2 regions of the Ruegeria pomeroyi DSS-3 genome follow, and region 1 is predicted to be linked to the other one. Evidence: riboswitches for the same ligand, from Rfam matches in the RefSeq annotation. Region 1 holds a riboswitch; the other holds the start of a gene.
The links. Region 1 has a riboswitch for cobalamin ahead of SPO_RS22595 (CbtB domain-containing protein). Riboswitches for the same ligand answer to the same signal wherever they lie in the genome.

Region 1 (6,121 bases):
CTTTGCCGCCACCCGCCTGCATGTGATGGAGGCGCTGGGGGGCCCGCGCGAGCGCCTGCAAACCCTGTCGCTGGCCGAGGCGCAAGCGGGCGATTTCGCCCACCCCGTCTGTGTCGGGGTCGAAGTGGCGGGCGAAGGTCGGGCGATTCCCAAGGCAAGCGGCAGGCCCGACGCGATCTTCGAGACCGACGGGCAGATCACCAAGCGCCCGGTGCGGGCGCTGACGCTTTCGGCGCTGGCGCCGCAGCGGGGCGAGCACCTGTGGGACATCGGCGGCGGCACCGGCTCGATCGGGATCGAATGGTTGATGAGCGATTCGACGCTGCGCGCCACCACCGTCGAACCCCGCGCCGACCGCGCCGCGCGCATCCGCGCCAATGCCGACGCCCTGGGGCAAGACCACCTGCGCGTGGTCGAGGGCAGCGCGCCCGAGGTTCTGGGCAGTCTTGCGCGGCCCGATGCGGTGTTCATCGGCGGCGGTCTCAGCACGGCGCTGCTGGAATGGCTTTTTGCCGAACTGCCCGCCGGCACCCGGCTTGTCGCCAATGCGGTGACGCTGGAAAGCGAGGCGTTGCTGGCCCTCTGGCAGGCCGACAAGGGCGGCGAGCTGCTGCGGATCGAACTGGCGCAATCTGCCCCGCTGGGGCCGCGCCGGGGCTGGAAATCGGCCTATCCGGTGGTGCAGTGGAGCGTGACGCTATGATCGTCGCGGGACTGGGCTTTACCACCACGGCAGAGGCGACCAGCCTGCGCGCGGCCTATGACAAGGCCGCCGCCGGGCAGGCGGTGGCCGCGCTCGCCACCGTCGCCGACAAAGCCGGGCACCCGGCGCTGGAGGCGCTGGCCGCCGATTTGGCGCTGCCGTTACACCTGATCCCGGCCGCCGAACTTGCCGGGCAACGCACCCTCACCTGCTCACCGCAAAGCCGCGCCAGCTATGGCACCGGCAGCGTGGCCGAGGCCGCGGCGCTGGTCGCCGCCGGACCGGGCGCGCGGCTGATCACCCCCAGACAGATATCGGACGACCGGCGCGCCACCTGCGCCCTCGCCATCGGAGACAAGACATGACCGTTCATTTCATCGGCGCCGGACCCGGCGCTGCCGACCTGCTCACCCTGCGTGGCCGCGACATCATCGCCTCCTGCCCGGTCTGCCTTTATGCCGGGTCGCTGGTGCCCGAGGAGATCCTGAGCCATTGCCCCGAGGGGGCTAAGATCGTCAACACCGCGCCGATGGACCTGGATCAGATCATGGCCGAGATCGAGGCCGCGCATGAGGCAGGGCAAGATGTGGCGCGGCTGCATTCGGGCGACCTGTCGGTCTGGTCGGCCATGGGCGAGCAGATCCGGCGGCTGAAACAGATGGGGATCCCGGTCAGCGTGACGCCCGGCGTGCCGTCGTTTGCCGCCGCCGCCGCCGCGCTGGGCACCGAGCTGACCCTGCCCGGACTGGGGCAATCGGTGGTGCTGACCCGCACGCCGGGGCGGGCCTCGTCCATGCCCGAGGGCGAGAGCCTAGAGAATTTTGCCCGCACTGGTGCCACGCTGGCCATTCACCTGTCGATCGGCAATCTGGACAAGGTGATCGCCGATCTGGTGCCGCATTACGGCGCCGACTGCCCCGTCGCGGTGGTCTATCGCGCCAGCTGGCCGGACGAGCGCATCATCCGCGCCACGCTGGAAACTTTGAAAGACGCGCTGGACGAGGATATCTCTCGCACCGCGCTGATCCTGGTCGGTCCGGTGCTGAAAGGCGAGGGTTTCGACGAAAGCTGCCTTTATTCCCGGGAATACGACCGCCGTTACCGGCCGCAAAGCGCCGACAGCCCGTGGTCGAGCTGGAGCCATGGCGATGACTAACCCCCCCGGCCTGATGATCTCGGCCCCGGCCTCGGGAACCGGCAAGACCACGGTCATGCTGGGGCTGTTGCGCGCGCTGGCGGAGGACGGGCTGACCGTGCAGCCCTTCAAGAGCGGGCCCGACTATATCGACCCGGCCTTTCATTTGGCGGCGGCGGGGCGGGCCTCGTTCAACCTCGACAGCTGGGCGATGGGCGAGCGGCTGCTGGGTGCCGTTGCCGCGCAGGCAGCGGGCGCCGATATCGTGGTGGCCGAAGGGTCGATGGGCCTGTTCGACGGCGTCGCCAAGCCGGGTGAAACCGGCCACGGGTCAAGCGCCGAGACCGCGCTGCGCATGGGCTGGCCGGTGGTGCTGGTGCTGGATGTGGGCGGACAGGCGCAATCGGCGGCGGCGACCGCGCTGGGGTTCCGGATGTACAATCCCGACCTGCCCTTTGCCGGGGTGATCCTGAACCGTTGCGCCAGCCCCCGGCACGAACGGTTGACCCGGCTGGGGATGGAGCGCGCGGGCCTGCCGGTGCTGGGCGTACTGCCCCGGCGTGGCGACCTGACCCTGCCCGAGCGGCATCTGGGCCTCATTCAGGCAGTGGAGCATCCCGATCTGGAGGCGGCCATCGCGGGCTATGCCGCATTCCTGCGCGAGCATGTGGATCTGGGCGCGATCCGCGCTGCCGCCTCTTCAAGCCCTGTCGGGCTTTCCTCGGCACCGCTGCCGCCGCCCCCCGCCCAGCGCATCGCGCTGGCGCGGGATGCGGCGTTTTCCTTCACCTATCCGCATCTGCTGGAAGGCTGGCGCGCGGGCGGTGCCGAGATCCTGCCGTTTTCGCCGCTGGCCGACGAGGCGCCCGCGCCGGATGCCGATCTGGTCTGGCTGCCCGGCGGCTATCCCGAACTGCATGCCGGGCGCCTTGCGGCGGCAGAGACCTTTCTGAGCGGGTTGCGCAAACATGCCCAGACCCGGCCGGTGCATGGCGAATGCGGCGGCTACATGGCGCTTGGCGAAGCGCTGGTCGACAAGGACGGCAGCCGCCACCGGATGGCGGGGCTTCTGGGCCTCGTCACCTCGTATGAAAAGCGTAAGTTTAACCTGGGCTATCGCCGGGCCGAACTGCTGGCGCCCCTGCCCGGTTACGGCACCGGCGCCACCCTGCGCGGGCACGAGTTCCACTATTCCTCGATCCTGGAACAGCCCGACGCGCCGCTGGCGCGCGTGTTCGATGCCGAGGGCGTCGAGGGGCCGCAGACCGGATCGCGGCGCGGAAATGTCACCGGCACCTTCTTTCACCTGATCGCAGAGGCGGGATCATGAGCGGCTTTGTCTCTTTTGTCGGCTCGGGGCCGGGCGACCCGGAGCTGTTGACGCTGAAGGCGGTGGACCGGCTGGGCAAGGCCGATGCGGTGCTGTTCGACGATCTGTCGAGCGGTCCGATCCTGGCCCATGCCCGCCCCGACGCCGATCTGGTGGGGGTGGGCAAACGGGCGGGCCGCCCCTCGCCCAAACAGGACCATGTAAGCCGCCTGCTGGTGGACTATGCCCAGACCGGCGCGCATGTCGTGCGGCTGAAATCCGGCGATGGCGGCCTGTTCGGCCGGCTGGAGGAGGAACTGGTCGCCCTGCGCGCGGCCGGGATCGGCTACGAGATCATTCCCGGCATCCCCTCGGCTGTGGCTGCGGCGGCGGCAGCGGGTATCCCGCTGACCCGCAGGCTGACCGCGCGGCGGGTGCAATTTGTCACCGGACATGACATCAGCGGCAAACTGCCCCCCGACCTGAACCTGCCCGCGCTGGCCGATCCGCAGGCCACAACGGTCGTGTTCATGGGCAAGCGCACCTTTCCGCTGCTGCTGGATGCGCTCGAGGCGCATGGCCTGCCGCGCTCGACACCCGCGCTGATGGCCGAAAGTGTCTCGACCCCCGAACAGCGCCTGACCCGCGCCACCATGGGCGAACTGGCCGAGCGGCTGGCAGAGGAGGTCGGCACCGCGCCCGCCCTGATCCTGTATGGCCCGCTGGCGGAGTTTAGCGATGACTGAGCTGCTCTTGATCGGGATCGGCACCGGCAATCCCGACCACATCACCCGCGAAGGCATCGCCGCCATTCGCGCCGCCGATCTGATCCTGATCCCGCGCAAGGGGGCGGGCAAATCCGATCTGGCCGGGCTGCGCGAGCGCATCATCGCCGAGGCCACCGACACGCCGCCACAGATCGCCTATTTCGACATCCCCGCGCGCCGGGCCGAGGATGGGTATCTGAAGGGCGTCGACGACTGGCACGATGCCATCGCCCTGCGCTGGCAGGCGGCGATCGAGGAATACCCCGCCGCGGCGCGGGTGGCGCTGCTGATCTGGGGCGACCCGTCGCTCTATGACAGTTCGCTGCGAATCGCGGCGCGGCTCGACCCGCAGCCAAAGGTGCGGGTGATTCCCGGCATCACGGCGCTGCAGGCGCTGACGGCGGCGCATGGCATTCCGGTCAACGAGTTGGGTGCGCCGTTTCTGGTCACCACCGGGCGGCGCCTGCGCGACGAGGGCTGGCCCCCTGCCACCGACACCGCCTCCGTGATGCTGGACGGCGAATGCTCGTTCCAGGCGCTGGAGATGGCCGATTATCACATCTGGTGGGGCGCCTATGTGGGCATGGAGGAACAGATTCTGGTGGCCGGGCCGCTTGACAGGGTCGCAAGCCGGATCATCGAAACCCGCGCCCGCGCCCGCGCCGATCACGGCTGGATCATGGATATCTATCTTCTGAAAAAGCGCGGAAACTGACCGGAAAGGTCGCAAATGGCGATTGCACCGGGCGGGCGTTCGCGGCTAAATGAAGGGGTCTGGTCCTGCCGGAGCAATCCGGATGCTAAGAGGGAATTTGGTGCGACCGCCCGTCGGTTCAGGCCAAAGCCGCCCCCGCGACTGTAAGCGGTGAGCCTCTGTTCAACCAGCCACTCCCGGGTTCGCCCCCGGGGGGAAGGCGAACAGAGGCACTGACCCGCGAGCCAGGAGACCTGCCAGACAGGCACTGTAACACCGGCCGTCGGGTGCGGCGGCAAGGAGGAAATGACATGACGACCAAAACTCTCAAGGTATCGGCCACCGGTTCCGCAATCCTGCCGGCCCTGTTCGCCGTGATCCTGGGCCTGGGCATCGTGACCCTGGCGGGCCATGTGCAGGCATCCGCGCTGCATGACGCCGCTCACGACGTGCGCCACGCAACCGGCTTTCCCTGCCACTGAACCATGTTCAGTCGCATTCTGACCAGCGCGTTGTTCGCTGGCGCTGCAGCAGGGCTGATTGCCGCCCTGCTGCAGTTTCTGTTCGTGCAGCCCGTGTTGCTGCATGCCGAGCTGTATGAAACCGGCGAACTGGTGCATTTCGGCGCCGAGGCGGTAAGCGCCCAGCCCGACCTGCCCGGTATGTTCGCCGATCCGATGCGCGATGCGCTCACGGTCGTTTTTGCGATGCTCACCTATACCGGCTATGCGGTGGTGATGGTCGCCCTGATGTCGGTGGCCGAGGGGATGGGCCATGCCATCACCGCCCGCGCGGGTCTGCTTTGGGGTCTGGCCGGGTTCATCACCTTTCACTTCGCGCCCGGCCTGAGCCTCGCGCCCGAGGTGCCCGGTGTGTCCTATACCGACATCACCGCCCGCCAGATCTGGTGGACAGCAACCGTGGCCGCGGCGGGTATAGCCATGTGGCTGATCGCCTTTGGCGGCAACCTGATGGCCTATGGGGCCGCCGCGCTGCTGCTGATCGCACCGCATCTGATCGGCGCGCCAGAACCCGAGAGCTTTGCCGGCCCTGTCCCCACCGAGCTGGGCGCGCTGTTCGCCGCCCGCGCCTTTGGTGTCGGGATGGCGGCCTGGGTGCTGCTGGGCGGTTTCGCTGGGCATTTCTGGCAGACCGAGGGCAAGCGCGCCAACGCGCACGCCTGATCCGTCAACTCATATGCCCCGCCGGACCCGTCCGGCGGGGTTTTCCTTTGCTAGGAGACTGATATGTCCCGCTCTCTCGCTCTGTTCGCCATCGGCCTGGTCTTTGGCGGTGGCGCCGGTTTTGTCACGGCTGCGGCTTATGGCGTCACCTTTGACGGGCACGACCATGGCGACGCGGCCCAGCATGGCGCCCATGACGCGGCCCAAGCCGGTCACGACCACGCAGAGGCCACCCATCTGCCCGCCGGTCCGGACGCGCCCGGTGTCTCGCTGGCGCTGACCCGCGATGCCATGTCAGGCTGGAACCTGCGTGTGAGCCCGCAGAACTT
Region 2 (6,121 bases), 690 kb from region 1:
CTGGGCCCGATCCTCGCCTGGTGTCACTCCGACCGGACCGGGGCGCTGGTGGACTCGTCCGGCGTGTGCAAGACCACTTTGATGATCTCTCAAACCGACGCCGGGGAGGCAACGGTCGGTATTCGCGAGGGTGCTCGCAACTCGGAAAGCGTGGCCGAGGCCCGCGCGCCCGACAAGGCGTTCGACAAGATGGTGCGCGCGGTGAGGCGTGAGATGATAGGTCGAAACAAACGCTGACCGGCCCTCGATCGCCCCTGCCTCAAGGGGCGATCAACCGGGGCCACAGCGCGGCGTTTCGTCGGGCGAAAGCGCCCAGATGACCGATCTCGCGCAACCCAAACGCGCGCGGGTGCAGCAGATGCCTGCGCACGGTCTCGCCATAGACATCGGCTAGGCGCCAGACACAATTGGGCGGGATGGTCGTGTCATCCTCGAATGCGAACATGTCGACCGGCGCACCCGAACGGCTCCAGTCGGCTTGCGGCAGGCGGTCGCCCATCTCGGGCAGATAGGCGCCGGGCGTGGTGCACCAGCGCCGCCATTCCCAATAGACGCCGGGTGGCAGGTCGGACCCGAAACCGATCCGCCGCCCCGGCAGATAACCGAGGGTTTTCACCAAAAGCGGCGCGTGACCGAACCAGAACAGCCGCGCCAGCGCCTGATAGGGCCAGGGGTGGTCCGAATGATGCACCAGCCCGGAACAGACGCAGATCATCCGGGCGATAGGCTCGATCCCCGGTTGCAGCGGGCCAAGCATACCACCGACCGAATGGCCGATCACCCAAAGCGGCAGATCGGGATACCGCCGCTGCATCTCGGCATAGGCGGCGGGCATGTCGATCAGTGCCCAGTCGGACATGGTGGCGGTCGAGGCCGCGAGCGGCCCCCTCAGCGAATGCCCGAAATCGCGGTAATCATAGGTCAGGCAGGCGATGCCGCGCTCGGCCGCCAGCCAGGTGGCGAAATGCTGGTAGTACTCGCGCGGCACCCCGGTGGCGCCGTTGATCACCACTGCAACCTGGGGCGTGCCCGCAGGCAGATAGAGCCGCGCCGATAGCTGCGCCGACCCTGACGGAAAATGAAAATCCTCAACCACGACGCTTGCTTGCATATCCAGCATTCCAGCCTCCAGATGCTCTAGACCGATTGGTCTATTTCTCCCATCTGGACCAATCGGTCTAGAGCTGTCAATATCGCTGTCAAATGACCCAACGTCCGCTTCCGACCAAAGATCGCCTGATCCGCGCCGCCGCCCAGCTGTTCCAGCGCAGCGGGTATCACGGTGTTGGATTGTCCGAGTTGCTGGCCGAGGCCGAAGCGCCCAAGGGCTCGCTTTATCACCACTTTCCCAACGGGAAATCCGACCTGGCGCTGGCGTCGGCCACCTGGGCCTCGGACGAGATGCTGCGGCTGATCGCGGCCTCGTTCGAACCGGCTGACAGCTTTCATGCCGGGATGGAGGTGCTGTGCGGCAAGGTCGCTAAACTGTTCGACAAATCGGGCCAGTGGGATGGCTGCCCGATCTCGTCAACCCTGTTCGAAGGGCCGGACAACGCCGCATTCCGCGCCCATGCCCACCACCTGTTCGAAGGCTGGATCACCGAGGGCGCGCATCACGCCAGCCGCTTTGGGCTGGCCGATCCGCAAAAGACCGCCGAGACCATGTTCATCCTGCTGCAAGGCGGCTGGATGCTGGCCCGCGCCCGGCAATCCTCGGACGTGCTGCGCCGCCTGCCCGAGATGCTGCCGGGCGCGGATTAGAGCCGGTTGGTATTGAAGGTGTCGCAGGTTGCGACTTGGCCGCTTTCGAACCCGCGTTCGAACCAGGCCGCCCGCTGCGCCGAGGTGCCGTGGGTAAAGGTATGCGGCTGCGGAACCCGGCCCGCCTGACGTTGCAGCCGGTCGTCGCCGATCATCCGGGCGGCGTTCAGCGCCTCTTCCAGGTCGCCCTGCTCCATCAGGCCCCAGACCGAGCGCGCCCAGACCCCGGACAGGCAATCGGCCTGCAATTCCAGCCGCACGGTCAGGGCGTTGGCCTCGACCTGCGAGGAGCGCCGCCGGGCCTGATCCACCTTGCCAAGAATACCCAGCTGATTCTGCACGTGATGGGCCACCTCATGGGCGATGACATAGGCGGCGGCGAAATCGCCCCCCGCCTGCAATCGCCGCGCCAGGGTGGCAAAGAAATCGGTGTCCAGATAGGCCTTCTGATCGGCCGGGCAATAGAACGGCCCGGTCGCACCCGAGGCGCCGCCGCAGGGGCTGGATGTCACCTGCGAGAACAGCACCAGCGTCGGCGGGGTGTACTCGCGGCCCAGCTGGTCGCGGAACACCCCGGTCCAGACCTCTTCGGTTGTGGTCAGCACGCGCGAGACGAATTCGCCCGCCTGCCGTTCTTCCTCGGACAGCTCTGTTGGGGCGCTCTGGGGCGCTTGTGGCTGCTCTGTCAGAAACGGGGTCACGTCGATGCCGGTAAAGGCGCCGATCACCAACAGCAGCAGCACCCCGCCGATGCCCAGGCCGCGCCCGCCGATACCCTTGCCGCCACCGCCGCGTTGTCCGCGCCGATCCTCGACATTCCTGCTGCCGCGAACGCCTTTCAACCGCATGCCGATCACCCTTCGCAGCCTGTCTGTCCGGCGCCGACTCTAGCACCCGTCAAAAGGGTCCGAAACCCGGAATGGACTTGCGCTTGACAGGCGCCCGCAACACCCGCTACCGCTGGGTCGATGGTTCCCGGTCGTGCATGCGCCGGGATGAAAAGGGAACACGGTGCGGCCCTCTGGCGACAGAGGACCAATGCCGAGACTGCCCCCGCAACTGTAAGCGGTGAGCGATGCCGAAATGCCACTGGCCCCCGGGCCGGGAAGGCCGGCAAAGCCCGGACCCGCAAGTCAGGAGACCTGCCATCGCAACCGTAACTCGAACCCGGGCGGGGTGTCCGGACGGGATGCCTTGGCCCTGAGTGGCCGGTCCCCGACACCCTGTTCCGCCGCGCGGAGGGCGCAGGATGATCTGGACCACACAAACGCATGAATTTGCCGCAACCCTATGCCGTCGCACCGGCAGGCCCTGCCCCGCCCTGTCGGGGCTGGCCGAGAACCTGACCCGCGCGTTGCGCCGGGCCGAACCGATGACCGATGCGTCATTCGAGATCGAAGGCCATTGCGAGATGCCGCCCTGCGGGGCCGGTTGTCTGGCACGCTACGCCGCCTCGCATAGCCGGGTGCGGGTGTTCTGCGGCGTTGACGAAGATACCGCCCTGCCACACCTGCACCGGTTTGCCGATGCGCTGCTGGGGTCTGAAGGCGGAGGTTTTGCCGCCGGAAGCGGCCCGGTGCCCTGCGCCATGGTCGAAGCCCGCGCGCACGCGGCACAAGTCTCGGCACCCGTTCAGCCAACCGCCTGACGGGTCACTCGCGGATCGCCCGGCCAGCCAACGCCCAGTCCATCTGGGCGTCGGTTTCGACCGCGCAGGAGCGGACCGAGCGCAGATGCGCCAACGCCGCCTTGGGGGCTTCGCCTGTCTCGATCATCAGGCGCAGCGCCGCCATGCCGGACCGGCCACAGCCGCCCTTGCAATGGATCAGCACCCGCCCGCCGCCGCGCAGGGCATGGCGGGCCGAGGCGCTGATCGCGCTCCATTTCGCCTGCGCCTCGCGGCCCGGAGTTCCGAAATCCTCGACCGGCAGATGCGCCCAACGGCAACCCCGGCTTTGTACATCGGCGCCAAAGTTGCGCGCGCCATGCTGCAGCATCTCGACCTCGGTCGTCATCGAGATCACCAGCCCCGGCGCCCAGGATCCGATCAGATCGACATCGCCCGCATAATCGCCCGATATACCCGGCAACTGGCAGATCGCCAGCGTGCCGCCGCCGACTTTCAGCGCATAAAGCACCAGCTGCGCCATCTGCGGTATCCCTTCCCGACCGACCATTGCCACGGGGCGTGGCGATCCTGACCCCAAGGGTAGAATGGCCTTTAACGCGGTGGTATCGCAAGACAAGATACCCGTGAACAGATCAAACTGCACCGCGACGCGGGTCAGCGGTTGTCTATATACACGCGAATCTGATCCGGGCTCACGCCCTGAGCGCCGATCAGGTGCGCCACCCGAATGCCGTTGATCAGGACCATGGTGCCGGTCTGATCATCAAGCTCCTGCACGCTGACCGGTGTCTCGTCTCCGTTCCCCGGACGCAGCAGCGAAGCTTCGCCTTGCAGGGTCAGGACATCTCGTGCCGTATCGAAATCGGTGATCGTGACAACGTCATAGCCGTCCGCCACGCCGCTATAGGTTTCGAGGATGTCTTGATCGGCCCCACCCCTGGTGGTGACCAGGTCCCCCTCGTCCACGACCAGGGTATCGCGCCCGACGCCACCCTTGACGGTGTCCACCTTACCCAGGTCGCTGCGATCGTCCACCGCAACAATGAAATCATCTCCCTGCTGTCCGTTGATCAGGTTAGAGCCGAAATTGTCGGAATTCGCATCATCGCCCGCGCCACTTGCACTCGTGTCATCGTCCCGAACGGCGTTACCTCCAACGGGAAGGGACACGACGGAACAGATTCGTATACCCCTGTACGCGTCTGCATCAATCTCGAGAGAGGGGAACGCACCCGCCATTTGCGGCCCAATCCTGTTCCATCCCTGAAACAATCACACGGGCGGTGGACCTTCGCCCCGCTGGCCAGTACCGTCTGCAGAACCAGAATCCAGACCCGACGAAAGTTGAAAATGTCCGACGCGCCCTCGACCCCCTATCAGGTGCTGGCCCGCAAGTACCGGCCCGAGACCTTTGCCGATCTGGTGGGGCAGGACGCGATGGTGCGGACGCTGAAAAACGCCTTTGCCGCCGACCGGATCGCGCAGGCGTTCATCATGACCGGCATCCGGGGCACCGGCAAGACGACCACGGCGCGGATCATCGCCAAGGGGATGAACTGTATCGGTCCCGATGGGAATGGCGGCCCCACCACCGAGCCTTGCGGCAAATGCGAGCATTGCGTGGCCATCATGGAAGGCCGCCATGTGGACGTGATGGAGATGGACGCCGCCAGCCGCACCGGCGTGAACGACATCCGCGAGATCATCGACAGCGTCCGCTATCGTGCCGCCAGCGCGCGCTACAAGATCTATATCATCGACGAGGTTCACATGCTGTCGACCAGCGCGTTCAACGCGCTGCTCAAGACGCTGGAGGAGCCGCCGGCGCATGTGAAGTTCATCTTTGCGACCACCGAGATCCGCAAGGTGCCGGTGACGGTGCTGAGCCGCTGCCAGCGGTTCGACCTGCGCCGGATCGAGCCCGAGGACATGATCGCGCTGATGCGCCGGATCGCCGATGCCGAAGGCGCGCAGATCGCCGAGGACGCGCTGGCGCTGATCGTGCGCGCGGCGGAAGGGTCGGCGCGGGATGCGACCTCTCTGCTGGATCAGGCGATCAGCCATGGTGCGGGCGAGACCAGCGCCGAGCAGGTGCGCGCGATGCTGGGGCTGGCCGACCGGGGCCGGGTGCTGGACCTGATGGACATGATCCTGCGCGGCGATGCGGGCGCGGCCCTGACCGAGCTTGGCGCGCAATATGCCGAGGGTGCGGACCCGATGGCGGTGCTGCGCGATCTGGCCGAGATCACCCATTGGGTGTCGGTGGTCAAGATCACCCCCGATGCCGCCGAGGATCCGACCGTGTCGCCGGACGAGCGCGCGCGCGGCCAGCAGATGGCGGATGCGCTCGCGATGCGGGTGCTGACCCGGATGTGGCAGATGCTGCTCAAGGCGCTGGAAGAGGTGGCCGCCGCCCCCAACGCGATGATGGCCGCCGAGATGGCAGTGATCCGGCTGACCCATGTGGCCGATCTGCCCAGCCCCGAAGAGCTGATCAAGCGGTTGCAGGATGCGCCGCCGCCGCCGAACCCCGGCGGAGGGCCGCGTGTTGGTCAGGGCGCGAGTGCCCCGGCCCAGAACGGCGTCAGCGCCAGCTATGCGCCCGCCCCGCGCGGCGGTGGCGGCGGGCCGGTTGCGGCGCTGGCGCAGGATCCGCAAACGGCGCTGGCGCGCTTTCCCACCTTCGAGCATTTGGTCGAGCTGATCCGCGCCAATCGCGACGGCAAACTG

Region 2: linked by a shared signal. The riboswitch ahead of SPO_RS17970 (hypothetical protein) and the one ahead of SPO_RS22595 (CbtB domain-containing protein) in region 1 are both predicted to bind cobalamin.

Annotation. Positions count from the first base shown of each region.
Region 1 covers NC_003911.12:3,068,380-3,074,500, forward strand. Annotated here, with positions in the region: gene SPO_RS14565 (bifunctional cobalt-precorrin-7 (C(5))-methyltransferase/cobalt-precorrin-6B (C(15))-methyltransferase) at 1-703, shown strand, start outside; gene SPO_RS14570 (cobalamin biosynthesis protein) at 700-1,068, shown strand; gene cobM (precorrin-4 C(11)-methyltransferase) at 1,065-1,859, shown strand; gene SPO_RS14580 (cobyrinate a,c-diamide synthase) at 1,846-3,168, shown strand; gene cobA (uroporphyrinogen-III C-methyltransferase) at 3,165-3,893, shown strand; gene cobF (precorrin-6A synthase (deacetylating)) at 3,886-4,629, shown strand; cobalamin riboswitch at 4,673-4,884, shown strand; gene SPO_RS22595 (CbtB domain-containing protein) at 4,920-5,090, shown strand; gene SPO_RS14595 (CbtA family protein) at 5,094-5,792, shown strand; gene SPO_RS14600 (hypothetical protein) at 5,856-6,121, shown strand, end outside.
Region 2 covers NC_003911.12:3,755,180-3,761,300, forward strand. Annotated here, with positions in the region: gene SPO_RS17950 (hypothetical protein) at 1-237, shown strand, start outside; gene SPO_RS17955 (alpha/beta hydrolase family protein) at 260-1,120, opposite strand; gene SPO_RS17960 (TetR/AcrR family transcriptional regulator) at 1,204-1,761, shown strand; gene SPO_RS17965 (KPN_02809 family neutral zinc metallopeptidase) at 1,758-2,609, opposite strand; cobalamin riboswitch at 2,714-2,925, shown strand; gene SPO_RS17970 (hypothetical protein) at 3,011-3,409, shown strand; gene SPO_RS17975 (protein-tyrosine phosphatase family protein) at 3,414-3,911, opposite strand; gene SPO_RS17980 (hypothetical protein) at 4,046-4,561, opposite strand; gene SPO_RS17985 (DNA polymerase III subunit gamma/tau) at 4,742-6,121, shown strand, end outside.